4 regions of the Faecalitalea cylindroides genome follow, and region 4 is predicted to be linked to each of the others. Evidence: predicted binding sites of a transcription regulator. Region 4 holds the regulator's gene; each other region holds the start of a gene.

Region 1 (7,999 bases), on a different contig from region 4:
AACATTAGTTTTAAATAGTAGAAAAGCTTGTTTATCATTTGTTATTTTAGTTGGAATAGATAATAAAAATTTATTTACAATTGCATCATATGGTTCATGGCTTATAAAGTCCATATATTCACGATAATCTAAATCATTTTGATATCTTTGTTCATCAGGAAGAATTTTAAAGTATAAAGTTGGGTATATACCAGAATGATGAAAATTGGTACCTTTAACACTTGTTGTGTATAATGCAGGATATGTTTTTTTTGTCATAAAATACTACCTTTCTTATCTAATAAATCTACTTCTGCGTATAATTTATAAACGATTGAACGAACCACATTGTATAGTAATTGCTTTTGCCAATTTGATGCATTGTATTGAAGGTTTTTATCATCGCCATCTGCAAAAGTAGCATGTAAACATTCTTCAAAACAAATTGAAAATGCATCATATGCTTTTTCAAGATCACTGTGTTCCATCTCATTTTGGATTTCTATTAATTTGGATATTTCGGCCAAAGAATAACATCTTTTAAGAATACAAACTACTATTAAAAATGCGAGATGATAACGTTTATAATGCTTTTTAATTGGCGGTTTGACAATGCTATTTTTTACATAATTATTTACCATATTAGATGTTATAACTTTTTCCTCAAAAAAAAGAGGTGAGAGTTCTTGATTAATATAAAAAATGACTTGATCCATATAAATATCAAAATCAGGAAGATCTTTCCATCGAGGTAATTTAAAACTTATTAACGATTTATGTATTTCTTCTATATTTTTCATGTGCTTACAATATCACATTTTGTTTTGCTAATCAATATGGTTTTTAAAACCAGATATATTGACTTTCGAAACCAGAAAGTATAATATGGATGTATAGAAATGAGGATAAAACAATGGTTCAAATACTTTCAGATTCATCAACATTATATTCAAAATCTCAAGCGATGAATATAGGTCTAGAAATTACACCTTTAGTTGTAATAATAGGAAAAGATAATTATCGCGAATTTGAAACAATAGATTCTGACACTTTATTATGTAAGATTGAAAATGGAGCAATTCCTACATCATCACAACCTCCAATTGGAGAAAAAATGGATTTATATAATCAATATGGTAAAGATCAAGACGTTATTGATATCACCATGGCGGCTGGTTTAAGTGGAACATACGATTCAGCTTTAATGGCTAAAGAAAGCTGTAATTATCCAGATAATATTTCTGTATTTAATTCAAAAACTTTATGTGGACCACATAGAGTTTTGGTTAATGAAGCGTTAAAAATGGCCAAAGATGGAAAAACAAAAGAAGAAATTTTATATATGTTAGAGGAATCTGCAAAAACTGATGTATCCTTTTTGATACCTTTTGATTTTGATTTTCTTCAAAGAGGAGGAAGAGTTTCAAAGACAGCAGCTGGTTTGGGCGGCTTGTTAAAACTTGTTGTCTGTATGAAAAAATCAGATGATGGACGCTGTTTAGAAAAGCATTCGGTAAATCGAACATTAAAAAAAGTGGTTCTTTCAATTTTTGAAGAATTCGATAATCGCAATGTAGATGATTCATATCATATATCTATATCTCATGCATTTAATGAAGAAACAGCTTCTAAAGTGAAAAAAGCACTGGTTGAAAAATATCCAAATGCAACTATTGAAATATTTGATCTATCACCTGTATTTATTACTCAGGGAGGTCCTAAATGTTGTGCAATTCAAGCTATTAAAATCGTAAAATAATAATGAGCAGGATCTTAGTCCTGCTCATTTAATTCGTTAACTTGTTTAAGCCAAAGATTTCTAGATGCATCGCTAGGCATTCGCCAATCACCTCGAGGAGAAAAACAAATCGAACCTACTTTTACACCATCTGGCATACAGTTTCTTTTAAACTGCTGAGTAAAGAAGCGTGAATAGAAAGTTTGGACAGCTTTTAATATAACATTTGAATCAACAGACTGGAATGCTAATTTAGCTAAATCGAAGATTTTTTTAGGTTCTTCATGATGACGAAGCATATGATATAAGAAGAAATCGTGTAAATCATACGATCCTAAAACTTCTTCAGTTTTCTGTTGGATCTTACCATGAGAATCAGGTGGTAATAGTTCAGGAGATACAGGTGTATCACAAATGTCCATTAATACATTATATAATTTAAGATTGTTTGATTGTTTTGCATCTAAAGCTACACTTTCACAAATATAACGTACTAAAGTTTTAGGAACACTGGCATTGACTGCATACATGCTCATGTGATCTCCGTTATATGTACACCAGCCTAGAGCTAATTCACTTAAATCACCAGTTCCAACCACAAGACCATTTGTCTTATTGGCAAGGTCCATTAAGATCTGTGTTCTCTCACGAGCTTGTGAATTCTCATAAGTAATATCGTGTTTATTTGGGTCTTGGCTAATATCGATAAAATGCTGGTTAACACTTGGTACGATTGATATCTCTTTTGAATCGACCTGTAGAATGTCCATTAAAATTTGTGCATTGTTCTTAGTTCTATGCGTTGTACCAAATCCAGGCATTGTGATAGCATGAATTCCTTTTGTGTCAAATTTGTTAATTTCAAACGCTTTAGCGCAAACTAATAAAGCTAATGTTGAGTCCAACCCGCCACTGATTCCAATGACGACATCTTGACAATGTATCTTTTTTAAACGAGTTGCTAGACCATGAGCCTGAATGTTTAAGATTTCATGACATCTTTCAATTCGTTTTTGTTTATCTTGTGGAACAAATGGATAAGCATTGACTGGTCTTGTTAACTGGATCGAATCAATTGGATTGGATCTTATTTGAATACATGTGCATGAATAAGAATCTTCGAAGCTTGTTTTGAAATGAATTCGATCACTTATTAAATGTTGAAGGTCAATTTCACTGCTAATAAATTTTTTTCTGTCCTTGATCGTTGTCTCTTTAAGCAGATAACCATTTTCAGCGATTAAATTATGATTAGAGAAAACAAGATCACTTGTACTTTCACTAGTTCCAGCACTTGAATAGATATAAGCTGAGTATGTCGAAGCACTTTGGTGAATGACTAGATTTCTTCGATAGGATTCTTTTGAGATGATTTCATTAGAAGCGGAGCAATTGCACAGGATATTGGATCCAGCTAAAGCAAGTTTTGTGCTAACTGGAATTGGTACCCAAAGATCTTCACAGATTTCAACAGCAATTTTAGCTCCGGTCGTAAGATCTTCTACCAGAATATCATTAGAGACCATAACCGCTTTATCTAAAAGTGTTACAGTTGCATTTTTAGGAAGTTCTCTACCACTTGAAAACCATCTTGTTTCATAGAATTCATTATAAGAGGGGATATAAGTTTTTGCCTGTATCGCAAGAACCTCATTTTTACGAATAAAAGCTGCACAGTTATAGAGACGATTTTCAATGACTAATGGAAGCCCAACTATGGCCAAAAGATTTTGTGGCATCTTAGATACTAGATCTTCTAATTCAATACGTACATTTCTTAATAGGACATCCTCTAAAAATAAATCCTGGCATGTGTATCCACTTAATGCAAGTTCAGGAAATACAACAAGTTGCGTGTCAGGATCAAGTTCTGACATGATCTTAAGAATTTCAAGTTTATTTGCAGCAGGATCACCAATAAATACTTCAGGTGTTGCACTGGCAACTTTATAAAATTGATATCGTTTCATAATTACCTCACATTCTTTTATAGTATAAAAAAAAAAGATGGAATAATCCATCTCTTTTTTAGCTATTTGATAGTTCGTGCAGACGATCAGAATATGCTGATTCATCCGAAGTTTGTTTTTCGTTTTCGTTAGCATATTTTTTAACTAAAACACTTGATTTTGTGATTGGTTGTAATGTACCGGCTCCAGCAACACATCCGCCAGGGCAAGCCATACCTTCTAATAGGTATCCATCCAATCTTCCGGCTTTAGCCATCATTAGCATTGTACGGCAATTCTTTAAGCCTTCAGCATTCTGTATCTTAACATCAACTTCCGGATGTTTTTTGTTGATCAAATCTTTAACAGCTTTAGCAACACCACCGCTCACGGCAAATCCACGTCCAGAATTTGTACCTTCTTCAAGAGGCTCTCCACCTTCAACAGCACTTAAATCGATACCTTTGGCTTCAAACATACCCATAACTTCTTCAAACGTTAATACGAAGTCGATATCGCTTCGTATGGATTTACGACTTGCTTCCAATTTCTTAGCAGCACAAGGACCAATGAAGACAACTTTTGCATCTGGATTATCTTTTTTGATCATGCGGCCAGTTAATACCATTGGTGTTAAAGCCATTGAAATATAAGATGCAAACTGAGGGAATTGTTTTTTAGCCATTACAGACCAGGCAGGACAACAACTTGTTGCCATAAATGGTTGTTTTTCAGGAACTTTATCCAAGAAGTCTTCGGCCTCTTCAATCGTACACAAGTCAGCTCCAATAGCAACTTCAACAACATCGGCAAATCCAAGTTCTTTCAACGCGTTTTTAACTTTATCTGGTGTTACAGTAGGACCAAATTGACCTACAAAAGCTGGAGCAATAGCCGCAATGACTTTATATCCTTCTTTCATGGCATAAATTGTCTGGAAAATCTGACCTTTATCAATGATTGCACCAAATGGACAGTTTACTAAACACTGACCGCAGCTTACACATTTATCGTAATCGATAACAGCTTTTCCATCTTCATCGCTGCTGATGGCATCCATACCACAACTTGCAGCACATGGTCTTTCAATTTTTGTGATAGCTTTATAAGGACAAGCATCCATACAACGACCACATTTAATACATTTTTCCTGATCAATGAAGCTTTTTCCATCTACGATATGGATCGCATCTTTAGGACATACTTCTGTACATTGATGAGAAAGACATCCTTGACAGGCATTTGTTACAAATACTTTTTTTTCAGGGCAGGCATTGCAGGCAAATTTTACAATGTTGATCAGAGGATCATCATAGTATTTTTTAGCAATAGTACTTTCTTCGATACCATCTGATAAAGCCCCGTATTCTGACATTTCACGTACAGGAAGTCCCATTCCTAAACGTAATCTTTCTCCAATGATAGCTCGTTCCAGGAAAATACTATTACGATATTTTGCTTTCGTACCCGGCAAGATCTCATATGGGATCTCTTCAATTCGTTTTGCGTAATCGGTATTGTCATCATATGCCATTTTGGCAATGGCAGCAAATACTTTACGTCTTATATCGGTTACTGAGTTATAAATTCCTCGCATATTTCCTCCTTACTCTCTCCATAACATTATAACGAACATTTCTCGTTATGGAAACAATTAAAGTTATTTTTTTCACAATAAAAGAGCCAGGTATAAAATGGGAACACTATAAATGATATCGTTTTCATGTGCAACTTAAACTTTTTTTTCTTTTTTAAAGTGTTATAATCATTCAAGGAGGATTTTTATCAATGAAAAGGATTGTATGGGATTGGAATGGGACCTTATTAAATGATGTAAATCTTTGTTTTGAATGCATCAATCGTCTATTGGTTTCAAAAAATCTGGATCCTTTAATAGATTTAGCTGCTTATCGTGATATATTTGAATTTCCAATTCAAAATTATTATCAAAAAGCTGGATTTAATTTTGATAAGACTCCGTATGAAGTTTTGGCTGGTGAATACATGAAAGATTACCAGGAAAAAAGTTATGATTGTCAGCTTTTTGAAGATGTTTATGAAACACTGAGAAAAGCTCATTTTTTTGGTTTTCCCCAATGTATCCTTTCTGCCAGTAGAAAAGATTATCTTTTAAAACAAATAGAAAAATTCGACATTTTAGATTATGTAGATTCTGTTCATGGAATCGAAAACATCTATGCTTCCAGCAAGAAAGAGCTGGCAAGAAAATATGTTGAGAGTTGTTCTTTAGAAGATGAGATTTGGTTTGTTGGCGACAGCATTCATGACTATGAAGTTGCTAATACGCTTAAAGCAAATTGTATCCTGGTTACAACAGGCCATCAGTCAAGACAAAAATTAGAAAGAGTTGATGCCATTATCGCAGACAGTTTATTAGAAAGTTTAGAAATCATTTATGAAACAAATTGAAATCTTACAAGATGATGCAAATCAAAGACTGGATAAGTTTTTATTGAAAATGTTTCCTGATCTTTCACGATCTTTGATGTATAAAGCAATACGTAACAAAAAGATAAAAGTAAATCGAAAACGTTGTACATATGATCAGATCTTGAATAAAGGAGATATTGTGCTTTTGTTTTTGCCTCCTCAGTTTTTGAATGAGAAACAAAGGGAATCTAATTTCATTTCAAATCAACTTGATGTTATTTATGAAGATGAGAATATATTGATTGTTAATAAGCCAGTGGGATTGCTATCGCAAAGCGATACTTCTCAAACACAAGATACACTTGTATCTAGAATTCAGGGTTATCTATATGAGAAGAATGAATACGATCCAAATAATGCACACAGCTTTGCACCAGGCATTTGCAATCGATTAGATCGTAATACACGAGGACTTGTCATAGCAGCTAAAAATGCTAATGCATCAAGGATTATAAATGAAGCAATAGCACAAAGAAGAATACACAAGTACTATAAAGCATATGTATCTGGTCATCTAGAAGATAAAAATTTTGTCATAAAAAAATATATGTATAAAAATAAGACTAAAGCTCTTGTTTCCGATTATCCTAAAGATGGATATAAGATTGCTTATATGGAAGGAAACGTCTTGATGCAGGATAAAATGAATACCTGGGTAGAAATTGAGCTTCACACAGGAAGGTTTCATCAAATTAGAGCGTTGATGTCGAGTATTTCACACCCTCTGGTCGGGGATAAGAAATACGGTTATAAAGGAAAAAATATGAATATTCAGCTGATTGCGTATAAGTTGCGTTTTGATCAGCTAGATCTTTCATTACCAATCCATGAATTTGTAATAAAAGATTAAATTAGGAGGAGCCATCATGGAAAGTTACCGCTATTTATTGGATATAGCTTTGATTCTATTATCAACTAAACTTTTTGGATTATTTTCTAAAAAACTTCGAATGCCTAGTGTGGTGGGGGCATTGATTGCCGGAATTGTTCTAGGTCCTGCTTTTTTAAATATCGTTGGGCCAAGCGATTTGATCAATTCTCTTTCAGAAATAGGTGTTATCGTATTGATGTTTGCCGCAGGTTTGGAGACAAGCGTGAGCGATCTAAAAAAAGCTGGATTAAAAGCTTTTATTATTGCGGTATTAGGAGTATTGGTTCCATTAGGAATGGGATATGTTGTAGCATCATTCTATAATGTTGGACCAGAGGCATGGTTGCATAATTTGTTCTTAGGTGTCATTTTAACGGCTACAAGTGTAGGTATTACTGTAGAAACATTAAAAGAAATGGGTTGTATGAGTACAGAAAGTGGGAATACGATTCTTGCAGCAGCTGTTATTGATGATGTATTAGGTATCGTTGCCTTAACTTTGGTAACAGGAATGGCTGATAGTTCAGTAGATATTACAATGGTATTATTAAAGATACTTGCATTCTTTGTGTTCTCGGTTGTCGCTGGTGTTATTCTTCATAAAGCTTTTGCATGGTGGTTTAATCACGATTCACGTGGTGGTCTGCAACGTTATTCAATCGTTTCATTCTCATTTGCTTTGTTAATGGCTTATGCTTCTGAAGCATTCTTTGGTGTTGCTGATATCACAGGTAGTTTTGTTGCCGGATTGATTATTTCTGGAACAAGCCAATGTGCTTATGTAGAGAAACGTATTGGAACTTTATCATATATGTTGATCACACCAATTTTCTTTGCGAACATCGGATTAAAACTTTCACCAGTTCATTTAACTTCCAGTTTATTGATTCTAGTTGTGGTTTTATGTATTGTTGCAGTAGTATCAAAGATCATAGGTTGTGGCTTAGGTGCTCTAATATGTAAGTATTCACCAAAACAATGTATTCGAATTGGCTGTGGAATGGTTTCTCG
Region 2 (7,999 bases), on a different contig from region 4:
AACTTATTATTTTCTTGCTATTTACCTAATATTCAAATAGATTCAATCTCACTCCCAACAAGACTTATGCTATACTAGTTATGGTTTTTTAGATGGAGTGAAATTATGATTTATGCAAAATATATAAAAAGATTGATTGATTTCATAGTAAGTTTATTAGGTACTGTTATTCTATCCCCTGTTCTCTTAATTTTGATTCTATTAATAAAGATTACAAGTCCAGGGCCTGTGTTCTTTAAACAAAAAAGAGTAGGCATTCATAAAACCTACTTTAATATCTATAAATTTAGAACAATGCGAATTGACACGCCCAAAGATACACCAACTCATTTATTAGAAAATCCAGATCAATACATTACAAGTATTGGAAAATTCTTAAGAAAAACCTCTTTAGATGAGCTCCCACAGTTATTTAATATCTTAAAAGGAGACATGGCTATCGTTGGCCCTAGACCTGCTCTTTGGAATCAATACGATTTGATTGAAGAAAGAGATAAATATCATGCCAATGATATTCTTCCTGGACTTACTGGATGGGCACAGGTCAATGGACGTGATGAACTTGAAATTGATGTAAAAGCCAAGCTGGATGGTGACTATGTTAAAAATATGAGTTTTGGCTTTGACTGCAAATGTTTCTGGATGACAATTACTTCTGTACTAAAACACGAAGGAGTTGTCGAAGGTGGAACTGGAACGATACATAAAGATAAAGAGTAGATTGTGATTTATTTACACTGTTTTGTACGAATTAATCCATTTATTATCTTATATAAACAATCTACACTTTATCCACATTATAAATTTACATTTTTACTTTACAACTTATTAAAACCCGAGAATTTTTTGATTCTCGGGTTTCTTTACTTATAACTTTCTATAAATCGCATGATGATCGTCGCACATTCAGCACGGCTCGCATTCCCCTGTGGATCCAGCTGGGTTTCATTGTATTTTCCTGTGATGATTCCCTCTCCAACTGCCCAGGACATCGCTTCTTTGGCAAACTCATTTACATTGCCAGCATCTGTATATTTACTTATGTTGGCTCTTGCACTTGTATCATATCCAAGATAATTCGCATATCGATACATCATCACGGCCATCTGTTCTCGGTTGATATTGTCTCCAGGGCCAAATTTTCCTGTATCCTCGTATCCTGTGACCACTCCAATATCACTTGCCCATAGGATTGCATCCGTATACCACTGATTATCGGCTACATCTGGGAACTTATTTGTATATTCCATATCCGGTGAACCATTCATCCTGTGCAGGATAACGGCAAACTGTGCTCTGGCTAGGTTTTCATATGGTCCAAAGGTCGTTTCGTTAAGTCCTGTCATCAGTCCATTGTCATAGACGTATTTTACAGATTCATAGAACCAGTCTGTCGTATAGACATCATGAAACCATGAATTAGAACCTTGAATGATTTTAAACATATTGTGACTATTTATATAACCATAAAAATTATTAAAATCGTATTCTCCTTGATCTTGTACAATTTGCGAACGAGATGCATCCAATGTTGGATCTGATTGAATTTTATACCAAATGTTATTGCCAGATACATTATCTCCTTGAGTTTCCGCTAATAAAATCATTGGATAATAATCTGCAGAACCGCTTTGATACAAAGTTGTAGAAGACAGTGTAGGATCTCTATGAACCTCTATATTAATGCCTTTTGTTTTTATTCCAATTGTATACCTACTATAATCATCATTTTGTGAAGCGCCATTTAATTGCCAGACTATACTTGCTGCTTTTTCTCCCCAATATGGATCAGATGCATATTTAACATTAACTCCGCTAGCTTTATCCCCTAAATGTGATCCAAAATATCGTCCATTATAATCTAATGGATCGCAATATCCTTCTGAGATAAAAATTTTAGAATGGTACAAAATACTGTCTGCAGGCGTATCATATCCATTGGCTCCATAATAAGGATTTGAATCAACTGCACCATGCCCAAACAAGTTGTTCTTAGTTTTAGCAATATTACTAGTTCCCCAACCACTTTCAAGTACAGCCACTCCATACATTAAAGCCGCATTAGTACCATATTGGTTTTGATATTCAATAAAATAGGAACCTAAACCATTTAATTTTCCGTTTGCTTTAGAATTTGTTAAATTATCGAAATCAGATGTAGTATGCGCTGTTTTTGAACGATGAGGTAAGTATTGAAAATAATTAAAATATGGATCATTAGAATTCACACTAGACGTATAACTGCCAGCACGATAGTCATTTATCATTGATTGATATGAAGTATAGAAGTAATGTCCATCATAACTATAATATGGCACATTTTCTTGTAAATAGCCTGGATTATATCCAATCATTACTTTTGAAGCATAATTAGATTGATAAATATTATTTGTAGTTACATGATATAGAACACCTGAATTTACGACATAATAGCTAACAGACGAAACACTATTATAATCCACAATGCTTACTTGATTAGAATCTACCCAACCAATAACACCAGCTATTTTGAATTTAACTTTCGAATAATCCGAATTATAACCTAAAAAAGCTCCATCACTTGCTGCATAACCATTTAAATATCCTTGTTTATTGGTACTATCTTCCACATACAATGTATTTTCATTAGCGCTAGACTTTGTTCTAAAATTGACAACACCTACATCTATAGATCTAGAGCTTGTATCATTTGCCATTACCATTGGTGTACTTGAAATCTCTTCTTCCATTGCATCTGCATCAATAAAAGTTACATTCCCATTTTCATCCACATTCGTAATTGGCTGATCTTCTCTTTGTATCTCTCCAACTTCAAAAGTAGATGAATCTGATTGAGCATGCACAGGATAACTTACTCCTAAAATCGTCAAAACTGAAATTAAAAACGTTGTTAATATTTTTTTCATTTTTTTCCCCTTTGCTATATACAAACTCATTAAAAAGGATTTCATTCTAAAAGTCAATTAATCGACAATTAGTTAAACATATTTATATGATGTCTTTCATATAAAAACCAGTCATATTGCATATAAAAAGACTAGCGCTAAGCTAGTCTAAAGACTTTTAATTAAATATCTAAGAATTTTTGAGCAGCTGTAACAATAGCCATCTTGTAGATTTCTTGTGCTGTACATCCACGAGATAAGTCATTGATTGGAGCATTTAAACCTTGTAATACTGGTCCAATAGCTTCCCATCCACCTAAACGAGCAGCAATTTTATAGCCAATATTACCACTAGATAAGTTAGGGAAAATAAATGTATTAGCATGACCTGCTACTTTAGAATCTGGTGCTTTCAATGCAGCAACTTCTGGACTTACTGCACAGTCAAACTGCATTTCCCCATCAATTTCAAAATCAATAGGCATACGTTTTAAACGTAAAGAAGCTTCAGTCATTTTCGCAACACATTCACCTTTTGCACTACCCATGCTTGAATATGACAACAAGGCTACTTTTGGATCGATACCAAACTGTTTAGCTGTGTGAGCTGTCTGCATTGTGATTTCAACCAATTCATCTGCATTTGGATTGATGTTGATTGAGCAGTCACCCATGATGTACTGTTGATCACCTTTTACAAGTAAGAAACAAGAACTTACTAAGGCATTACCTGGAGCTGTTTTAACTAACTGTAAAGCTGGACGAACTGTATCTGCTGTACTATAAGTAGCTCCCCCTAATAATCCATCAGCATAGCCCATTTGAACAAGCATAGTTCCAAAATAGTTTGTATGTTGAAGCATTTTCTTACATGTTTCCATGTCTAATTTACCACGACGTAACTCAACCATTTTGGTTGCCATTTCTTCCATTTTATCGAAAGATTTTGGTGACATCTGCTGGATGTTAGAAACATCAAAACCATTTTCTTTGGCACAAGCTTCAATTTCTTCTGGCTCTCCTAATAAAATAGGTACCACGATATTATTTTCTACCAGTTTGATTGCAGCTTCCTGAACACGTGGATCCCAACCTTCTGTAAATACAATTCTGGTCCCTGAGCCAGTCACTTTTTTCTCTAGTTCATTTATAATCATTTTTCACAACCTCTTTTCGTGTCTAGTATAGACTAATTGCAAGCGCTTTTCCACTAAAACAATGTGAAGTTTTTAGCATGCAAATTTACACTTTGTAAATGCCAAAAAACAGGAACCAGAATCCTGATTCCTGTTCATAATAATCGGGGAAAATGTATTATTTCTTATTTTTTACGTTTTTTCAAGAACGCTAATAAACCAGCACCAGCTGCAGCTGCAGTTGCTGATCCAGCAAATAATCCAGTTCCAACAAATACACCTGTATTTGTTCCATCTGTTTTCTTAGACTCTTCTTTCTTTGTCTCCGTTCCTTGATTCTTATCCTGATCAGATCCACCTGTTCCTGGTTTACTTATGCTAGATACTGTTACATGAGCTTTTGTAGCATTGCCAGCTAAATCATATACTATAATATCTTCACTCGTATTTTCTGTGTAAAGTTTAGTATATTTTGTATCACTTACTTTTGTCCATCCATCTGGAGTTTGAATTGGTTCGCTTGTTTCGATTGTAACCAATACACCATCTTCAGTTGTTTCATTTTTAACTTTAACTGTAGTACCTTCTTTATCTATACCAGTTACATTTACAGGAACTTCAATTGCATTACCAGTCAAATCTTTAACCGTAACCGTTTCACTTGTATTATCTGAATATGTCTTAGTCAATGACATTCCATCATCTGATAAAGTCCATCCTTCTACAGGCTGAAGTTGTTCATTAGCTTGAATAGTTACCGTAACATCTTCATTAGTAGGATTTCCATTATTAGAATAAGTTACTGTGCATTCTGGATCCACCATATCCATTAGTTGAATATTGTAATACCATGGAGAATATGTATTATCCCAACCTTTTGTATATTCAAATGTTACATACTGTTCTCCATCATTGATATCAAATGTACCTTGGAAACCTTTGCTGTAGCTAGTTTGACCATCCAAATAAGTTATATTTTTCAACCATGCTGTTCTTTTAGATCCAAATTCTGAAGTATATGTACGAACTGTGGCCTTTGCATCATTTTTTCCGATACTGAATTTATCAAATTCAGTACTTCCATTTGCATTTGGTAATTCTTCTCCATAAATTGGATGTAATCCATCATTGTAGAATGATACATGAAGTCGAATTTTCTTAACACCATCAACTTCTACTACTTCTTGACCAGTTACTGCAAAATTACCCTGACGATCATCAACTGAAGTAGAATCAGGATTAAATCCAATGTATTTTTCATCTTGAGCTGCCAATGTTAATCCAGCTTCTGCTTTCAAGTATTCTTCATACCAGCCTTTCATCTGTCCAATATTACCCTGTGCTTCACTTTCCTGGTAACTGTTATTTGTTCTGTTATGAGTAATACCATACATATTTTGTACAGGAATTATAGAGTCAGTTGTATACTTGCTATAATCAAATGTATCTGGATCATATTTAGTATTTAAAGCAGCAACTAAAACTTTATAATAGCAAGTTTCAATATTTCTTGCTGCATTATCTACCTTCACTTGAGTTGCTTCTGGATCCTCTAATAATGCTTTACCATTATTCAAAACTTTTACATAGTTATCGTAAACAGATCCTGATCCTTCAAGATTTCCAAAATTCTCGATAGCTTCTTTCAATGCAGTTTTATCTGCTAATGTTAATTGTACCTCAGCTTCATTTCCAGCTAGATCATATACAGTAATCGTTTCATCTACTGCACCTGCATAAACTCTTTGATATTGAGTATCGCTTACTTTAGTCCATCCATCAATAGATTGGATTGCTTCATCAGCAGTTAGTGTTACTTTAACTCCTTCATCTGTCATTTCATAAGAAAGATCTACAGTTGGAGCCGTTTTATCAGCTGGTACTAATGCATTGAAGTTTTGCTCTAATCTATCAACAACTAGATCAATTTCTTCCTGTTTGAATCCGTCTAATTCATAGAACATTTCTGCTATATCCAAATCTCCTTGTAATTTATTCCATGACTCTTGTGTATAATCATCTGGATTCAATGCATTAATTTTATCAATCCAAGCTTTTAGCTCAGATTTATCAACTGTATCTTCTGCTTCAGTTGGAACATAGTATGTTCCTAAAGATAATGTATAGGCTGCCTTACTAGTGGTTCCTTTTTGAGTTAATGTCAAATTGATTTTTGAACCAGCTGGAACAACAAAATCTTTTTCAAAACCATTAAGTACTTCATCATCATTCAGCGGATCAACCTTAATTGCGCTATAATCAGTATCTCCATCTGGTAACTCAACTGTGGAAGTTAATTTAACACCATTCTTTAAATCATTTTCTTCGAAAGGACGATAGCTATATTCAGCATCATATTTGTTATAAGCTGCTTGTTTAGGGACATTGTAGAACATTCCTCCTGTTACTGGATCAATTCCTGAATTTTCCCATTTTACAGTAACAGTTACTGTACCATCGCCATTAGCTTTATATCCACTGATGTATAATGATCCACCACGAACCAAAGCACTTTTATTGTAATTTGCGTAGTTTCCATCCCAGCCGTTTAACCACTTGTCGTTGATTCCATATTCTTGTCCTACTGTGTTTTCATCTACTACTACCAAATTATTTTTTGCTTGAGTTAAATTGTCAATTAAAGTTTGAGCTACAGCAGGATCTATTGTAGTTTCTCCTTTATTAACTTCTGTTCTTGCCTCATTAAGCGCATTTGTAAAATTAGCATACGAATCACGTGTATAGTTAACTCTTCTTGAAGGATAATATTGGTTATTAACTATAACTTCACACTCTGCAACTAGATCTCTTAATGTAACTAAATTCTCATCTACCTTTGTCTGTAATACAGCTTCATATAAGCTTTGAATATTAGCTAAATCTTCTGAATAATCATCAGTAGCATTACCGTTAATTCTTCCTCTAGCAGAAGATAATGCACTAGAAAGAGCTTCCCAAGCATCCAATTGATATTCAGAAGGATTCAATTTTGCTACTTCTTTATTGATAATTACAATTTGTTTAGCTGATTCACTTAATACATTTTGAGCCGTATTCATTGCTTTAATACAATTACTCAAATACTGTGCTTGCCAAGCCAATTTATCTTTTGCAAGTGTTGTATCTGCTAAAGCTGCCTCAGCAGTTGCCTTTGTTGTAATGTAGTCATTCTCTGTAATTGGACGATACTTATTCTCTTCATAAAGGCTAGCTGCTTCATTTAGCAATCTTTGAATTTCATCACGTAATTTCTGCTCTGTCCATGAATCATCATATCCACTAGGGAAACTATATGTTGTTGGTGTATCAACAATTTCATTTGTCGTAATTGTGTTACTTGATGTAGTTTCCTCATTACCACCTGTTGCTTCTTCAGGTGTTTCAGTTGGTTCTTCTTCAACAGGTGTTTTTTCCACTGTTGTTTCTTCTTCCGGTACTACTTCTGGCTCTTGCGCTAGGATGTTCGTCGATAACATCGAACATGCCATCGTTGAAGCCATGACCGTACTGAGTACCGCTTTTCCGGTCAAAACTAACTTTTCGTTCATTATTGGTCTCCTCCTTAAAAAAAAGCTTTTTGATAACGCTTTCTTTATTGTATGATATCATACCCCCCTCGTTTCGAAAATGCACAAACAAACATTTTTACGATATTTTTTGCACTTTTTGTTGTGTTTTTGTTGTGTTTTATACAATTATTGCAATAAAAAAATATGCATAGAAAAAAACCCTGTACTTAGAAGCAATTTCATACAGGGCTTTTTCTGTTATTTTAAAGGGGGAGACCTTTAATAACCGTTATTTATTTTTTGTGTCTTTTCTTGCGAAGAAGACCAAGAATACCAATACCGCTAGCAGCCACACCAGCCATAGAAGCACTTAATGCTGTTGCAACACCTGTATCAACACCATCAGTCTTGCTGCTGTCTTCTTTGTTACCTTCTTCTGTAGATCCAGTGTTTCCTGTACCTTCATCTT
Region 3 (7,999 bases), on a different contig from region 4:
CGGTAAATGTTCCACAATATACTACAACAGGAGCTGTTTGTGTAATGTTGATGAAACCTCCGCATCCAGCGATTTTTGGTCCAAAACGAGAAACGTTGATATTACCGAATTTATCACATTCGGCCAATCCTAAAAAGGCTTGATCCAATCCACCGCCATCATAGAAGTCAAACTGATATGGCTGATCAATGATAGCTTCAGGATTCGTACAAGAACCAAATGCTGTACCGCTCATTGGTACACCACCAATACCTCCGGCTTCAACTGTCATCTTTAAACCAGGAAGACCTTCTTCATTGGCAACATTGGCAATACCTTCAGGCATACCAATACCTAAGTTGATTACTGCTCTAGGATCTAATTCCATAGCTGCGCGACGACATACGACTTTACGTGCATTTAGTGGCATTGGATCAATTGAATCAGCAGGGACACGTACTTCTCCAGATAATGCTGGATTGTATTCACCTGCATATGTCTGCCAGTGGTTTTCTGGCTTTCCGATAACGATGGCATCTACATAGATACCGGGAATCTTAACATCTTTGGCTTTTAGTGTTCCATTTTCAACAACGTTTTTGACCTGAACAATAACTTTACCACCAGAGTTTTTAACAGCTTGTGCAATCGATAATGAATCCAAAGTTGCAGCTTCTTGATCCATTACTACATTTCCACTTTCGTCTGCATAAGTACCACGCAATAAAGCAACGTTTAATGGGAATGATTTATAACGTAACCATTCTTCTCCATCCATTTCGATCAATTCAACTAAGTCTTCTGCCTGACGTGTTCTTTCATTCATCTTAGCCCCTTCTAAACGAGGATCGACGAATGTTTTTAAACCAATTTTTGTGATAACACCAGGACGATGCCCGGCAATTTCTCTAAACATCAAAGAAATAGTACCCAATGGTAAGTTATAACCTTCTACTTTATTTTCGAATACTAATCTTTGGAAAGTCGGGATCAATCCCCAGTGCCCTGCAATAATTCGTTTTAACAAACCTTCATGACCTAAGTGGTTAACACCTAACTTATCTGTTCCATCACCTACACCAGCGGAGAACATAACTGTTAAATCTCTTGGGTGTCCAGTTTCTTTAAAACTATTCTCAATTGCGATTGATAGCTCCTGAGGGTGTCCCATTCCTATAAAGCCACCAATACCGATTGCATCGCCATCTTTGATCAGTTTAACGGCTTCTTCGGCTGTCATTAATTTTGACATATAATTCCCTCCAAGCTTTTATTTGTTTTTAAATTCTTTTTCTTTTACTTTATTTACGAAGCATTCCATTCCATAAGTCTGATCTTCTGTAGCGAAGCAAGCAGAGAAATCTTTTACTTCAACTGCGATTGCAGCGTCGATGTCTAATTGAAGTCCTTCATTAATAGCTTTCTTAGCCTGTGCAACAGCAATAGGTGCATTCTTGCAGATACCATTTGCCATTTTCATAACTGTTGCCATTAATTCTTCAGCAGGTACAACAGCGTTTACCAAACCAATTGATAATGCTTTGTCAGCTTTGATGTTTCTAGCACCGAAGATCATTTCTTTAGCGATTCCAACAGGTACTAAACGAGCTAGACGCTGTGTTCCACCAAATCCTGGAGTAATTCCTAATCCAACTTCTGGCTGTCCAAATACAGCGTTTTCGCTTGCAACACGGATATCACATGCCATAGCAAGTTCGCATCCTCCACCTAATGCAAAACCATTAACAGCTGCGATAACTGGGCAATGCATTGTTTCAATGGCACGGAAAATTTTGTTTCCATAAGCACCATATTCAGCTGCTTCTTCAACAGTTTTGTCTTTCATTTCAGCAATATCAGCACCAGCTACGAAACTTTTTGCACCAGCACCAGTAATGATCGCACAGTAAGTATCTTTATCAGCTTCTACAGTATTTACCGCTTCTTCTAAATCTTTTAAAACAGCTGTACTTAAAGCATTTAATGCTTTTTCACGATTGATCGTAATGATTGAAACGTGACCTTGCTTTTCTAATAATACGTTTTCCATCTTGTGTTTTTCCTTTCCTTTTTAAAAAAGGCGAAACGAATGTTCGCCTTCAATTTTTAAAATCCTAGTATTTGAAGAAACCTTCACCAGTCTTGCGACCTAATTTACCAGCACGAACCATTTTTCTTAATAATGTGCTTGCACGGTATTTAGAATCACCAGTTTCATTGTATAGAACGTCCATTATAGCAAGAACGATATCCAAACCAATTAAATCACCTAAAGCCAAAGGTCCCATAGGATGGTTTGCACCTAACTGCATAGCTGTATCGATATCAGATGCAGATGCGATACCTTCCTGAAGGATGAAAGTAGCTTCATTGATCATTGGAACTAAGATACGGTTAACAACGAATCCAGGTCCTTCGTTAACTTCAACTGGAGTTTTTCCAATTTCTTTAGAAATAGCAATGATTTCATCTTTAACTTCAGCTGGAGTGTTTGCTCCGGAAATAACTTCAACTAATTTCATACGATCAGCTGGGTTGAAGAAATGCATACCGATAACTGGATGTTTGATTCCGTTAGCAATTTCAGTTACAGACAATGAAGAAGTGTTTGTTCCAAAAATTGCGCCTTCTTTAACGATTTCATCCAATTTAGCGAACAATTCTTTTTTAACTGGCATCTGTTCAAGAACAGCTTCAACGATTAGATCGCAGTCAGCTAGATCTTCATAAACACCAGCTTTTAAATTAGCTTTTGCAGCTTCAGCAGCTTCAGCGTCGATTTTTCCACGAGCAACTAATTTATCTTTGCTGGCGCAGATTTTAGCAACACCGTTTTCTGCCCATTCTTTTTTAACGTCAACTACTGTTACTTCATTTCCAGCACTGGCAAATGCATTAGCAATGCCCTGTCCCATTGTACCAGCACCAACAACACCAATTTTTCTAGTCATTTTTTATTATCTCCTTAAGCAGCTTTTGCTTTTTTAATTTCTTCTACAAGTAAAGGTAATACTTCGTTTACATCACCAACGAATCCCATGTTAGAAATCTTGAAGATTTCTGCTTCTGGGTCACGGTTGATAGCGATGATCATATCTGATTTTTCCATACCAGCAACATGCTGAACGGCACCAGAAATACCACAAGCGATATACAATGCAGGACGAACTGTCTTACCAGTCTGACCAACCTGGATATTCTTGTCTGCATAACCATCTTCTACAACAGCACGAGTAGCACACATTACACCGTCAAGTTCTTCAGCACATGCTTTTACTACATCTAGGCATCCTTCAGCACCACGACCAGCACCTACAAGGATGTTTGCTTTTGTGATATCCACACCTTCAACGATTTTTTCAACAACTTTGTCGATTGTTACTTCTGGTTCAGTTGTTTTCCAATTTGGAGAGAAAGTTTCTACTTCACCAGTACGAGTTTCATCAACTGGAGCCATATCGAATACTTTTGGACGAATTGTAGCCATCTGTGGACGAGTGTCTGGGCATACGATCGTACCGAATAAGTTACCACCGAAAGTAGGACGAGTTACAAGCAATAATGCTTCTCCCTCTTTAGCTTTATCAAGATCGATAGCAATCTTAGTAGCATCGGCAGTTAGTCCGGCATTAATACGAGCAGCAACACGTGGAGCTAAGTCACGTCCAAGTACAGTTGCACCAGTTAAGAATGAATCTGGTTTATAGTTTTCGATTACCTGAGTCAATGCATCTGCATAAAACTGAGTTGAGTAATCTTTTAATAATACGTCATCAACAACGATAACTTTATCAGCACCGTGTGCAATAACTTCATTAGCTTTGTCAGCAATCTGATGTCCAAGCAATACACCAACTACTTTGAATCCCATTTCAGGAATAGAAGCAACTAGTTTTCTTGCTTCAGAAATCAATTCGTAACCAACTTCAGCGATTACACCGTTTTTCTGTTCAACAAAAACATAGATATCTTTATATCCTTCAAATTTTGCCATGTAAATTCTCCTTCCTACTTAGTAATCAATTGCTTTTCTTTCAAAGTTTTCGCAATTAATTCAGCTGTTTCTTTAGCTGGCATGTTATAAGTCTGTGTTTCAGCACTAACATCTTTTGTGAATGTAGCGTGAACTTTTGTAGGAGAACCTGCTAAACCAACAACAGACTGGTCTAAATCAAGATCATCAAATGTCATGATCTTAACTGGGTTGTTGAAAGAATCAACGATATCATTACAGTTCATGTAACGAGGTTTGTTCATTCCAGATAAAGTAGTTAATACACAAGGCATTTTAGCAGTTAAGATTTGTTCTTCGTCTTCCAAAGCTTTCTTAACTGTTACTTTTTCAGGAGTTAATTCAATGATTTCATCAACGTAAGTTACCTGAGGTAAATCAAGACGTTCAGCTGTCTGAGGACCTACCTGTGCAGTATCACCATCGATAGCCTGACGTCCAGCGATGATCAAATCATAACCAATCTTCTTAAGTGCTGCTGCCAAAGTACGGCTTGTTGCACAAGTATCAGCACCACCTAAACGACGGTCTGTTAGCAAGTAAGCTTCATCTGCACCACGTGCAATTGTTTCCTGAAGCATTCCTTTTGCCTGAGGTGGACCCATAGATACAACAGTAACGTTGATTGATGGATCTTTATCTTTTAATTCTAAAGCAGCTTCAAGACCTGCAAGGTCATCTGGGTTGATGATGCTAGGAACACCATCACGTACTAATGTACCAGTTACTTTATCAACTGTAATTTCAGTTGAATCTGGTACTTGTTTTACAAGAACGACAATTTTCATAATTATTCAGATTCCTTTCTTTAGCGTAACATTGCACCAGAAATTACCATACGTTGAACTTCTGAAGTACCTTCATAGATTTCAGTGATCTTAGCATCACGGAACATTCTTTCAACTGGTAAATCACGAGTATAACCATATCCACCCATTAACTGGATAGCTTTTGTAGTTACTTCCATTGCAACTTCAGCAGCAAACAATTTAGCTTCAGCAGCAAGTGTTGTATAAGGACGACCTTCTTCTTTTGCCATAGCAGCAGAATATACAAGCCATCTTGCAGCATCTACTTTAGTCTGCATATCAGCTAATTGGAACTGAGTGTTCTGGAATTTAGCGATTGGACGACCAAACTGTTTACGAGCTTTTACATAAGGGATAACTTCATCGATAGCACCCTGAGCAATACCTAATGCCTGAGCAGCGATACCGATACGTCCACCATCAAGAGTCTGCATTGCGATCTTGAATCCCTGTCCTTCTTTACCTAATAGGTTTTCTTTTGGAATACGAACGTTATTGAAGATAAGTTCACTTGTAGCAGAACCACGGATACCTAATTTCTTTTCATGAAGACCGAAAGTGAATCCTGGAGTTCCTTTTTCTACGATAAACGCAGAAATACCACGAGTTCCTTTTGATTTGTCTGTCATTGCGAAGATGATATAAACTTCAGCTTCACCTGCGTTTGTGATGAAGATCTTAGTACCGTTCAATACATAATGATCACCATCTAAAACAGCTGTTGTCTGCTGTCCAGCAGCATCTGTACCGGCATTTGGTTCAGTCAAACCAAATGCAGCAAGTCTTTTACCTGTGCATAGGTCTGGCAAGAAACGTTTTTTCTGTTCTTCTGTACCAAACTGAGCGATCGGCCAAGTACCCAAAGATGTATGAGCACTTAATACAACACCTGTTGTCGCACAAGTTTTTGATAATTCTTCTACAGCCATGATGTAGCAAAGATAGTCAGCTCCAGCTCCTCCGTATTCACGAGAATAAGGAATACCTAACATTTTTGCCTGACGCATAACTTCAACGTTTTCTTTTGGGAAACGTTCGTTTTCGTCTACATCAGCTGCGTTTTCTTTTACTTCGTTTTGCGCAACTTCTCTGAACAACTTCTGCATAAGTTTTTGTTGTTCTGTTAAATTGAAATCCATAAATGAAGTTCTCCTTTCCTTTTCTGAACCATTCGATTTTTTGGATATCGAAAAGCATGATAAAGATAAACTTTTCACACAGACTCATTTTACAAGGTATTTTTCATGTAGTCAATGAATTTGTGAATTTTTTAATTAGTTATTTTTTGGCTTTTTTTAACAAGTATTCTACACAAATTATTTTTTTCACAAAGTGTTGACAAACCCTTTCCTTTTGACTAGTATGTGACTGTAAAAACCTATTATATAAAGGTAGAAAGTGAGTGTAAAAAATGAGAAAAGCTTATATCGTCGCTGCAAAACGTAGCGCAATTGGTACTTTTATGGGCAGCTTGACAGACGTTGATGTTGCCGATATGGGAGCAACCGTATTAAAAGAAACAATCAAACAGGCCAACATTGATCCTGCAAACCTTGATGAAGTTATCATCGGTAATGTAATTGCTGCAGGACTTGGACAAAACATCGCCCGTAACGTTGCTTTTAAAGCAGGTATTCCTGTAGAAGTATGTGCTCAATCCATTAACATGCTTTGTGGTTCTGGTTTAAAAGCTGTAATGGAAGCAACTTTAAGAATTCAGGCAAACTTTGGTGATCTTTATGTAGCTGGTGGTGTTGAATCAATGACACGCGCTCCATTCTTATTGAGCTATAAGAATCGTAAAGGTGTTAAATCTGGTGATATGACGGTCGTAGACTCTATGTTGCATGATGGTTTAACAGATGCTATGTATGGAATTCACATGGGTGTAACAGCCGATAATATTGCCAAAAAGTATAACATCTCTCGTGAAGCACAGGATGAATTTGCTTTAGCAAGTCAGCAAAAAGCTTTGGCAGCTATTGAATCTGGTCGCTTCAAAGATGAAATCGTTCCTATCACTTATTCCACAAGAAAAGGTGAAGTAGTTTTTGATACAGATGAGCATCCTCGTCAAACAAGCATGGAAAAACTAGCTAAACTTCGGCCAGCTTTCACAAAAGATGGAACCGTTACAGCAGGTAATGCTTCAGGTATCAATGATGGTGCTTCTTTCACGATCATCGCAAGTGAAGACGCCGTTAAGAAATATAACTTAAAACCGATCTGTGAAGTTGTAGGATTTGGTCAAGGTGGTGTTGATCCACGTGTCATGGGACTTGGCCCTACTCCTGCTATCTTGAACGCATTGAAATATGCAGATCTTAAGATTGAAGATATGGAATTGGTTGAATTAAATGAAGCGTTTGCTGCACAATCTCTTGGTGTTATTCATGAACTTGAAGAAGCTACAGGTATGGATCGTGAAGAATTCTTGAAAAAGACAAACGTAAATGGTGGTGCAATTGCATTAGGACACCCAGTTGGTGCTTCTGGTAACCGTATCCTTGTTACTTTGATCCACGAAATGCAAAAACGTAATTTAACTACAGGTCTTGCATCTCTATGTATCGGTGGAGGTCAAGGAGCAGCTGTTATTATCAAAATGTGCAAATAAACTTATATCAAAAGAAAGCACAGAGAAAAATTTCTCTGTGCTTTTTTCTATGCCAGATCTTTTCGAATAAAACGAACTAGCCCTATAATCCGAACGGGTGTTTCCTCTACTTCTTTCATTGTAAAGAACTTTGATTCATACTTTGAGTTAGCCGGTTCTAAAATCATAAGATCATCTTTGAAATATACTTTTTTGATCGTTGCCTCTTCCTCGATCATTACGATAGCAATTTGTCCAGATTGAACAGTGTCACACTTCTTAACATATACAAGATCACCATCATAGATATGTGCTCCTTCCATAGAATCTCCGACAACTCTTAAAAAGTAATCACCTTTCTGAGCATCTGATTGCCCAAGTTCCAAATATCCTTCGATATCTTGATCTGCCCAAAGATCATACCCTGCTTTTACATTCCCTAAGATTGGTTTGATACGATCTGTTTCTTCAATTACTTTTTCAACATCGCAATCTAAGACAGTTGAAAGTTTTTGAATGGTCGTTTTTTTTAACTTTGTGCTTTCACCATTGATCCATCGATAATAAGTTGATACAGATACACCAACTTCTTTAGCTACATCC
Region 4 (7,999 bases):
GTAACACAGGAAAACAGTCCGCAGCATATTTGTTCTAAACAGGGATTTGTCTCAGATCCAAACGTTCCTATTGTTTGCCTGCCAAATGATACGGTCGTTACCATAGAAGCGGATAATCTAGAAGAGGATCTGTTGATACAATGAAAAGCACTCGTAAGATTATTTTTCTAGCCTTGATGGTTGGATGTGGAATCATGCTGCAAATTATCGAGAGTTTTGTGCCTGTTGTCATCTTTGTGCCTGGGTTTAAGATCGGTTTTGCGAATATCGTTTCTTTATTGACATTAATGTTATGGGATATACCATCTATGTGGTGTGTCGCTTTGCTTCGTATCGTATTAGCTTCTTTGATGATGGGAACGATTTTTTCGGTCAGTTTCTGGTTGTCCTTATCCGGGGGATTCTTGTCTTTGATCATGATGACCATATTTAAAAAGGCAAAAGTTTTTTCAATTTATGGAATTAGTGTTATAGGTGCCTGCTTTCACAGCGTTGGCCAGGTTATTATGATAACATTGATATACCAGCAATATTTTATGCAGTTATTTTTGCCGATATTATTGGCTTTATCTATTGTAAGTGGCTTGTTGATTGCGATCATCAGCAATCAGGTTTATATAAGAGTACAGAAAGGAATGGTAAAATATGGAGAAGTTTAATTATCAGCCAAGCGGGGTATGTTCAAGATTGTTTGAATTTGAAGTAGAGGATGATAAGATCAACAATCTAAATGTCATTGGAGGATGTCATGGAAATCTTCAAGGAATCTCAGCATTATTAAAAGGAATGCCAATTGATGAGGCAATCGAAAAACTTGAAGGAATTCGTTGTCACAATAAACCGACTTCCTGCCCAGATCAAATTGCGAAGGCATTGAAGGCTTATAAAAAAGCGTAATTATGGCAGATCATTTTTTAGGAGCATTAAAAGAGATCGAACGACGCTCTCGAGATAATACTTTGATTTTTAGCGATGTATTGAGCGAGCGCCTTGATGGGATTGCTGAATCCATGATTTCTACAAAATTATCCGACAATGATTATATGAAACTGTTGGAGCTTTATTATCAAAAATATCACAAACAGGAAAAGAAAAAGGCTATGATGTATTGCATACTACGTATTCAACAAATGGCCGAATGCAAGAAAATGAAAAAATTCAACAAGAACATCAAAAATATTGAATTTAGTGATAGTTTTGATGAATATACATTGACATTCTTAAATAAAAAAAGACCATATTATAAAAATATGGCTTTAGATTTTAAGAAAAAAGCTTTGTTTATATCATTATTTATATCGATCATTTTTTTAGCTTTGATCGTTTTGGTTTGTAATGTTAGCTTTGTATTAAGTTGGATCCTTTCTTTGATCATGTATGTGGGTTCTTATATTACTTTGATTCGAGTAGGGTATCCTTATGTTTTTGAAAATCGATTAATGGTATTGCAGGAAGAGCTTGACCCATTGTGTTTAGCAGTCGATCTTTCTGTTCATCCAAACTCACATGAATAGTCATCGCAGGATGACTTTTTATTTGTTCACTATTTCACAAATATAAAAAAAGTGATAGAATAGGAATAGAACAGATGGAGATGTATTTATGACAACAAATAATGTACCTAAAGCCACTCTTCAACGTTATCCAGTTTATCTTAAGGCGCTTCGTCGCTTACAAAAAAACGGTGTTGAGAGAATTATGTCAAAGGAACTTTCAAGTTTTGTTGATATTGAACCAACAACGATTCGTCGTGATTTTTCTTTTCTGGGAAATCTTGGTAAACAAGGATATGGCTATGATGTGGACAAACTTATCGAAATTTTTAATGGTCAGCTTGGTGTAAATTTTGATGAAAAGATCATTTTAGTAGGAGCCGGAAACCTGGGCCGTGCCTTGATGAATTATAATAAATGGGATTATGTCGTTGGTGAAATTGAGTGCGCATTTGATATTGATAAAGCTAAATGCGGTACTCAGTTTGGTGTAGAGGTCTATTCTATGGATCTATTAGAGGAAAAAATTCCTAAGGGATGTCGTATAGCGATCTTAACGATTTCGCATAATGTTCAAGAGACTGTGGATCGTTTAGTCGATTGTGGAATTACAGGTATCGTAGATTTTACACATCAGCATTTTTTGGCACCTAAGGGGGTTGTCATTAAAAGTATTGATGTGGTATCATCTATTCAAGAACTGGTTTTTATGACCAATTCACTGGAATCAAAGACAAAGAAGCAGAAGTCTGGTAAATAAAGGCGTTACAGAGAATCTATCGTTGGTGAAAGATAGATCGTACTTGTTTTCTAAGGTAACAGCTGCTGAGTTAAACTGGAGAAATTAAGTAGACAGTTTCGGTTGAAGACCGTTATCTTTTCATTAAAGAGCATACTTTTTGTATGAAATCGGATGGCACCGCGGTTATTATCGTTCCTGATACAGGGACGTTTTTTTTATGGAAAGGAAAGGTATTATGTTAGTTAAAAAATTAAAAGAAACATTTGAGCAGTATGATCAAAAAGAAGTTGTATTACAAGGATGGGTAAGAACGAATCGAAAATCAAAAGCTTTAGGATTTATTGAATTAAACGATGGATCTTGTTTTTCTAATGTACAAATTGTATATACAGATGCTTTGAATAATTTTGATGAAGTATCTAAGATTACACTTGGCTCCGCTTTGGAAGTAAAAGGTACAGTGGTATTAACACCAGAGGCAAAGCAGCCTTTTGAAATTCAGGCAACGAGTGTTGAAGTTTTGGGATTGTGTGATCACGATTATCCGCTTCAGAAAAAACGTCACAGTTTTGAATATATGAGAGAAATTCCTCATATTCGTCCTAGAGCTAACACATATTATGCTATGTTCCGTTTAAGAAGTGTTTTAAGCATGGCAATCCACACGTTCTTCCAGGATCGTGGATTTGTGTATGTGCATACACCAGAAATCACTGGAAATGATGCAGAAGGTGCAGGAGAATGCTTTACAGTAACATGTCGTCAAGATGATGAATACGAAAAAGACTTCTTTGGCAAACATGCTCAGTTAACAGTTTCCGGTCAGCTTCATGTAGAACCTTTTGCCCAGACATATCGTAATGTTTATACATTTGGACCTACATTCCGTGCAGAAAATTCAAACACAACTCGTCATGCCAGTGAGTTTTGGATGATCGAACCGGAATTGGCATTTGCCGATCTTTCTGACAATATGGACTGCATTGAAGAGATGATCAAATACTGTATTAAATATTGTCTAGAACATGCTAAAGAAGAAATGGAATTCTTTGAAAAAATGATCGATAAAGACTGTATCAAACGTATTACAGAAGTAGCTAATTCGAGCTTTAAACGCATGACATATACTGAAGCTATCAAAGAATTAGAGAAGGTAAAAGATACTTTCGAAAATAAAGATATCTTCTGGGGCATGGATCTTCAAAGTGAGCATGAACGTTATATCTGTGAAAAAGTCGTTAAAGGACCTGTATTCTTGATTGACTATCCAAAAGAAATCAAAGCTTTCTATATGCGTGTTAACGATGATCAAAAGACCGTTGCAGCATGTGATTTGCTTGTTCCATATGTAGGAGAACTTGTAGGTGGATCACAACGTGAAGAACGTTATGATGTTTTAGAAGCTAAGATCAAAGAAATGGGCATTGCTCAGGAAACGCTACAGTGGTACTTGGATCTTCGCCGTTTTGGAGGATGCAAGCATAGTGGTTTTGGTTTAGGATTTGACCGTATGTTAATGTACTTAAGTGGTGTACAGAACATTCGTGATGTTCAACCATACCCAAGAACACCAAGAAACTTGATTTTCTAATCTATAAAAAAGTAGTGCCAGGCAGCTCTAAGTTAGAGTTACCTGGCATTTTTTAATGGCTTAATTTAGCTTGTTTCAGCAGTTGTTTTGTCACACTTTTAAAGCCTAGGATCATTTCATCTGTATATCCTTTTTCTAGCATTTCCTGAATAAATTGAAGAATTTGTTTTCTTTCGCCTTTTAACCTTCCTTCATTTCTTGCCTGTTTGCTGATTTCTTCTTCCCATTCCTCAATGGCCTTGCACATATCTATCTCATCTCCTTCTTCTTTGCTTATGATCAATTCCAGTCGTCTGGATCCTGTCAGGGCACATATCATCATCACGACTTCCTTGTCGATCTTTTGTCTGTATCTCTTCTTGATCGTTTCCAGATCCTTTTGAAACATCAGCTGAGCAATGTCGATGCACATCTGGATATCCCTGTTTCTATATCGTCTTGGATCATCTTTGCAGATCTGGACCAGGTTCATTCTGCTTTCCAGCATATTCGCATCGTTTATTTGTTTGTATCCGAACATATCCTTCAGGCTTTTATGATGCTTCCATTCTTCCTGCCCGTAATAGATCACAAATGTGATGCAGGGGATCAGCCTATCTTCTTTCTTGATCCTGGATATGGTTTCAAGAGGATCTTCAAGATCCCTGGTTTCCCTGTGGTTTCTTTTTAGTCTCCTTATCTGGGATTCATAGCTTTTCATATCATACATGGCATTGCGATACGGCATGGTCAGATCCTCGACCAGCTGGTTTTCAATGGCAAGATACATTTCCTGTTTGTCTGTTGTCCATTTCATGATGACATCACGGGTATAGTGATCATATCTGCGATCAACAGGAACAAGATCATCAGACTGTATGATATCTTTGCCTGCATATGGATTGGCGTTCATGAAAGAGGCAAAGCGAGCAGGATCATACCAGAAGCGGTTGGAAACGGTATCGAATCGATTCATAGGCAGGATCCATCCTTATCCTCAAGTGTACGATAGCACAGAATGAAACGGTTGTCATTGAACTGCTTATTTAAGATTACTGTATTCATCTTATAGTCCTCCTAATTATCTATCACACCTCAAATGATAAAAAGGACAAAAAAAATTTTAAAAAAATGTAATAATACCGTTATGGATGTTAGCTAAGCTATTTCCTGTCTTGTTTTTTTTTAGAGGCTTTGATATAAATATCGTATGAAAAAATTTGTGCGAGGAATTAGAAGATTTATTCAATTGTTACGTTCTTTTGGTCGAGCATTACATAATCCAAGAACCTGTATCTTATTTGTGATCGTGATTGCCTTAAGCTGCGTTTCTGTTTTTTTGTATGTCACAAGACCAACACAATTAGATAAACTGGGTATATCATATTTAGAACTTTTAGATAGAAGTGTTGTTCAAGAAAATGTTTCAGAGAAATTCAAGAATGCATATGAAGCCAATGATTATTTGATTTATGGTGAGAATATGATGTTCTATGCCAATAAATACGATGGCAATGTAGATCCAATGCAGGGGATGAATGTACTTCTTAGAAATGTAGAGACAGAAGAAGAAATCAGCTATACTTTTTCTGGTGGTGTAGATTCTGGGATTGGTTTAGCTTCTCTTTCACAAGGCTTGTATGAAGTCTATGTATATGATAACTATGTCAAAAAAAGATTATATTTCCAGGATGAAGAAGAATCTTTAAATTTTTCTACTATGCGCCGTAATGAAATGGTTAAAAATATTCAGGTTCATGCTTCTAAAGATTATTTAAAAGACTTTGGAGTCAATATGGATAAAAACTATGTTTTTATTTCTGTAGTGGATAATATACCGATGGTCAGGACCATTGACGTTTTGATCGATCCAGGTGGAAATGTATACAATGAAGCAGATAACTCCATTGATTATGGCGTTGGCAACGACTTGATCAATGAGGCATCGGCAAGTTTGGAATTAGCTGAGATGTTAAAAGAAAAATTAGAGGCCAAGGGTTTACGTGTGGAATTAACACGAGATGCAGAGTCAACACCTAGCTATTATGGAAAGAGCGGCAGAGCAGGTATTGGTTATGAGAAACAGGCTAAAGTATTTATTTCTTTAGGCATGTTTGTGGATGAAACACAAACTCGACCAATTATGATGATATCACCATATACAAGTGGCTTGCTGGCGAATGAAGTTTCATATACTTTGTTGCAGAATGGAATAGAATTGCCAGATATCAGTGCACAGGAGAATTTAAATCTAGGTATCTTATATGATTCACTTCGTGTGGATGAAGAAGGAAATAGTACGAAATTTGAATTATATCCTCAGTTAAGAGAAACAGGAGGAAAAGCTACGTTTGCTGGACAAGCAGAAAGCTCTAAGTCGAATCAAGCATATGCGGATTATTATGGAATGAATTCGATATATTTTCAGTTTGCCAATTTAGCCAGTACCGACAGCATTAATTATTATTTAGAAAACAAAGAAACGATCGCAACAAGTATTGCGGATGCGATCACAAATTATTATGAGATAGAAGGGGAAACGGATGAAACTACAACTGAATGATGTTGTGAAATCCTATGGAGCTGATGTCGTGCTCGATAGGGTGAACATTCAGATCAAAGATAATGAAAAAATTGCGCTTGTAGGGCGTAATGGGTGTGGAAAGACGACTCTATTAAAGATCATATGCGAAAAAGAGCCTATGGATTCAGGCTCAAGGTTTGTAGCCAATGGAACAAAGATTGGTTATCTTTCTCAAATTACCTTCTTAGATGAGACAAAAACGGTATATGAAGAACTGTTGGATGCCTTTAAAGAAGTTCGTTCTTTAGAAAAACAATTATTAGAACAGGCAAATCGCTTAGAATTTGATGCCAATGAGAAAGAATTAGAAAGGTATGATAAGCTTCAACAGCGTTTCGAAGCTTTAAATGGATATCAGTATGAAGTAGAACTTCAAAGTGTATTCTTTCATTTTCAATTTACAAAAGAAGATCTAGATAAACCATTAAACCAGTTCAGCTCAGGGCAAAAAACACGAATTGCATTAGTAAAACTTCTTTTAAGCAAGCCAGATATTTTACTGTTGGATGAGCCGACAAACCATTTGGATATGGATTCGATCGAATGGTTGGAAAACTATATCAAACATTATCCATTTGCGGTTATTCTGGTAAGCCATGATCGTATGTTCTTAGATAATGTTGTCGATGAGATCGTAGAAATAGAATTTGGCAAGAGCATGCGTTATGTGGGAAATTATACGCACTATATCAAAGCCAAAGAAGAATATTTAAAGAAAAATCATGAAGCTTATATTCGTCAGCAGCAGGAAATTCAACGATTGGAAACACTGATCGATAAATTTCGCTATAAGAAAAACAAGGCTGCTTTTGCCAAGAGCAAACAAAAATATTTGGATCGTATGGAACGTATCGAAGATTCTAAACAAGATTCTTCCAGGATCAAGGCCAATTTTTCATCGTATCGAAAAGGCGGAAAACGTGTTTTGAGCGTTGAAGATTTAAAGATTGGTTATGGTGATAACGTGTTATCAACTGTCTCTTTTGAATTGCTTCAGAAGCAGCGAATGGGTATCATTGGTCCAAATGGAATTGGAAAATCTACTTTGATCAAAACCTTGGTGGGACAGATTGAAAAAATATCTGGTGAATTTAAATTTGGTCATCAGATTGACGTTGGGTATTTCAATCAGGAAAGTGCTCAGATGGTCTCAAACAAGAACGTTTTGGATGAACTATGGGATGAAGATCCAAATGCGACACAAACGGAGATTCGTAATATTCTGGCAAGCTTTCTTTTTACGCAGGAAGAAGTTTTTAAGGATGTTTCTTCACTTTCAGGTGGAGAAAGAGTGCGTCTGGCTTTGGCAAAGTTAATGTTGGATCATGATAATTTATTATTGTTGGATGAGCCGACAAATCACTTGGATATTCCGGCTAAGGAAGCACTGGAAGAAGCTTTGATGAAATACGATGGTACGATCCTTTTTGTAAGTCACGATCGTATGTTCTTGAAAAAGATGGCTAATCGCATCTTGAAAATGGAAGCGGATAAAAGTTCTGTATATAATCTGACTTATGAAGAATATCTTGAAAAGGCCAAAAATGATGAATTGGTAGAAAGCGTACAGAAAGTTAAAGAACAACCGGCAACAAAAGTTTCTTTCCAGG

Evidence for each region. The regulator Rex, encoded in region 4, represses fermentation and respiration genes when NADH is low (regulators of the CRP and FNR family bind a similar motif). The targets are predictions, from matches to a motif close to GTGAANNNNTTCAC.
Region 1: the regulator Rex is predicted to act here: its motif matches at 5,326-5,339, upstream of PND65_RS04320 (4Fe-4S dicluster domain-containing protein).
Region 2: the regulator Rex is predicted to act here: its motif matches at 4,120-4,133, upstream of pta (phosphate acetyltransferase).
Region 3: the regulator Rex is predicted to act here: its motif matches at 6,062-6,075, upstream of PND65_RS07470 (acyl-CoA dehydrogenase).

The regions. Positions count from the first base shown of each region.
Region 1 covers NZ_JAQLXG010000005.1:60,397-68,395, forward strand. The annotation lists gene PND65_RS04300 (hypothetical protein) at 1-258, opposite strand, end outside; gene PND65_RS04305 (DUF1836 domain-containing protein) at 255-779, opposite strand; gene PND65_RS04310 (DegV family protein) at 893-1,738, shown strand; gene PND65_RS04315 (NAD(+) synthase) at 1,753-3,687, opposite strand; gene PND65_RS04320 (4Fe-4S dicluster domain-containing protein) at 3,746-5,263, opposite strand; gene PND65_RS04325 (HAD family hydrolase) at 5,455-6,096, shown strand; gene PND65_RS04330 (RluA family pseudouridine synthase) at 6,083-6,967, shown strand; gene PND65_RS04335 (cation:proton antiporter) at 6,984-7,999, shown strand, end outside.
Region 2 covers NZ_JAQLXG010000001.1:218,229-226,227, reverse strand. The annotation lists gene PND65_RS01205 (sugar transferase) at 109-720, shown strand; gene PND65_RS01200 (S-layer homology domain-containing protein) at 864-2,906, opposite strand; gene pta (phosphate acetyltransferase) at 3,068-4,042, opposite strand; gene PND65_RS01190 (hypothetical protein) at 4,207-7,569, opposite strand; gene PND65_RS01185 (hypothetical protein) at 7,824-7,999, opposite strand, start outside.
Region 3 covers NZ_JAQLXG010000013.1:5,179-13,177, reverse strand. The annotation lists gene PND65_RS07495 (acyl CoA:acetate/3-ketoacid CoA transferase) at 1-1,231, opposite strand, end outside; gene PND65_RS07490 (enoyl-CoA hydratase-related protein) at 1,250-2,029, opposite strand; gene PND65_RS07485 (3-hydroxyacyl-CoA dehydrogenase family protein) at 2,094-2,930, opposite strand; gene PND65_RS07480 (electron transfer flavoprotein subunit alpha/FixB family protein) at 2,945-3,973, opposite strand; gene PND65_RS07475 (electron transfer flavoprotein subunit beta/FixA family protein) at 3,988-4,779, opposite strand; gene PND65_RS07470 (acyl-CoA dehydrogenase) at 4,800-5,939, opposite strand; gene PND65_RS07465 (acetyl-CoA C-acetyltransferase) at 6,212-7,417, shown strand; gene PND65_RS07460 (LexA family protein) at 7,465-7,999, opposite strand, start outside.
Region 4 covers NZ_JAQLXG010000007.1:24,237-32,235, reverse strand. The annotation lists gene PND65_RS05270 (NusG domain II-containing protein) at 1-144, shown strand, start outside; gene PND65_RS05265 (Gx transporter family protein) at 141-659, shown strand; gene PND65_RS05260 (TIGR03905 family TSCPD domain-containing protein) at 646-897, shown strand; gene PND65_RS05255 (hypothetical protein) at 900-1,514, shown strand; gene PND65_RS05250 (redox-sensing transcriptional repressor Rex) at 1,603-2,253, shown strand; T-box leader at 2,221-2,435, shown strand; gene asnS (asparagine--tRNA ligase) at 2,471-3,826, shown strand; gene PND65_RS05240 (Rpn family recombination-promoting nuclease/putative transposase) at 3,879-4,781, opposite strand; gene PND65_RS05235 (N-acetylmuramoyl-L-alanine amidase) at 5,016-6,368, shown strand; gene PND65_RS05230 (ABC-F family ATP-binding cassette domain-containing protein) at 6,349-7,999, shown strand, end outside.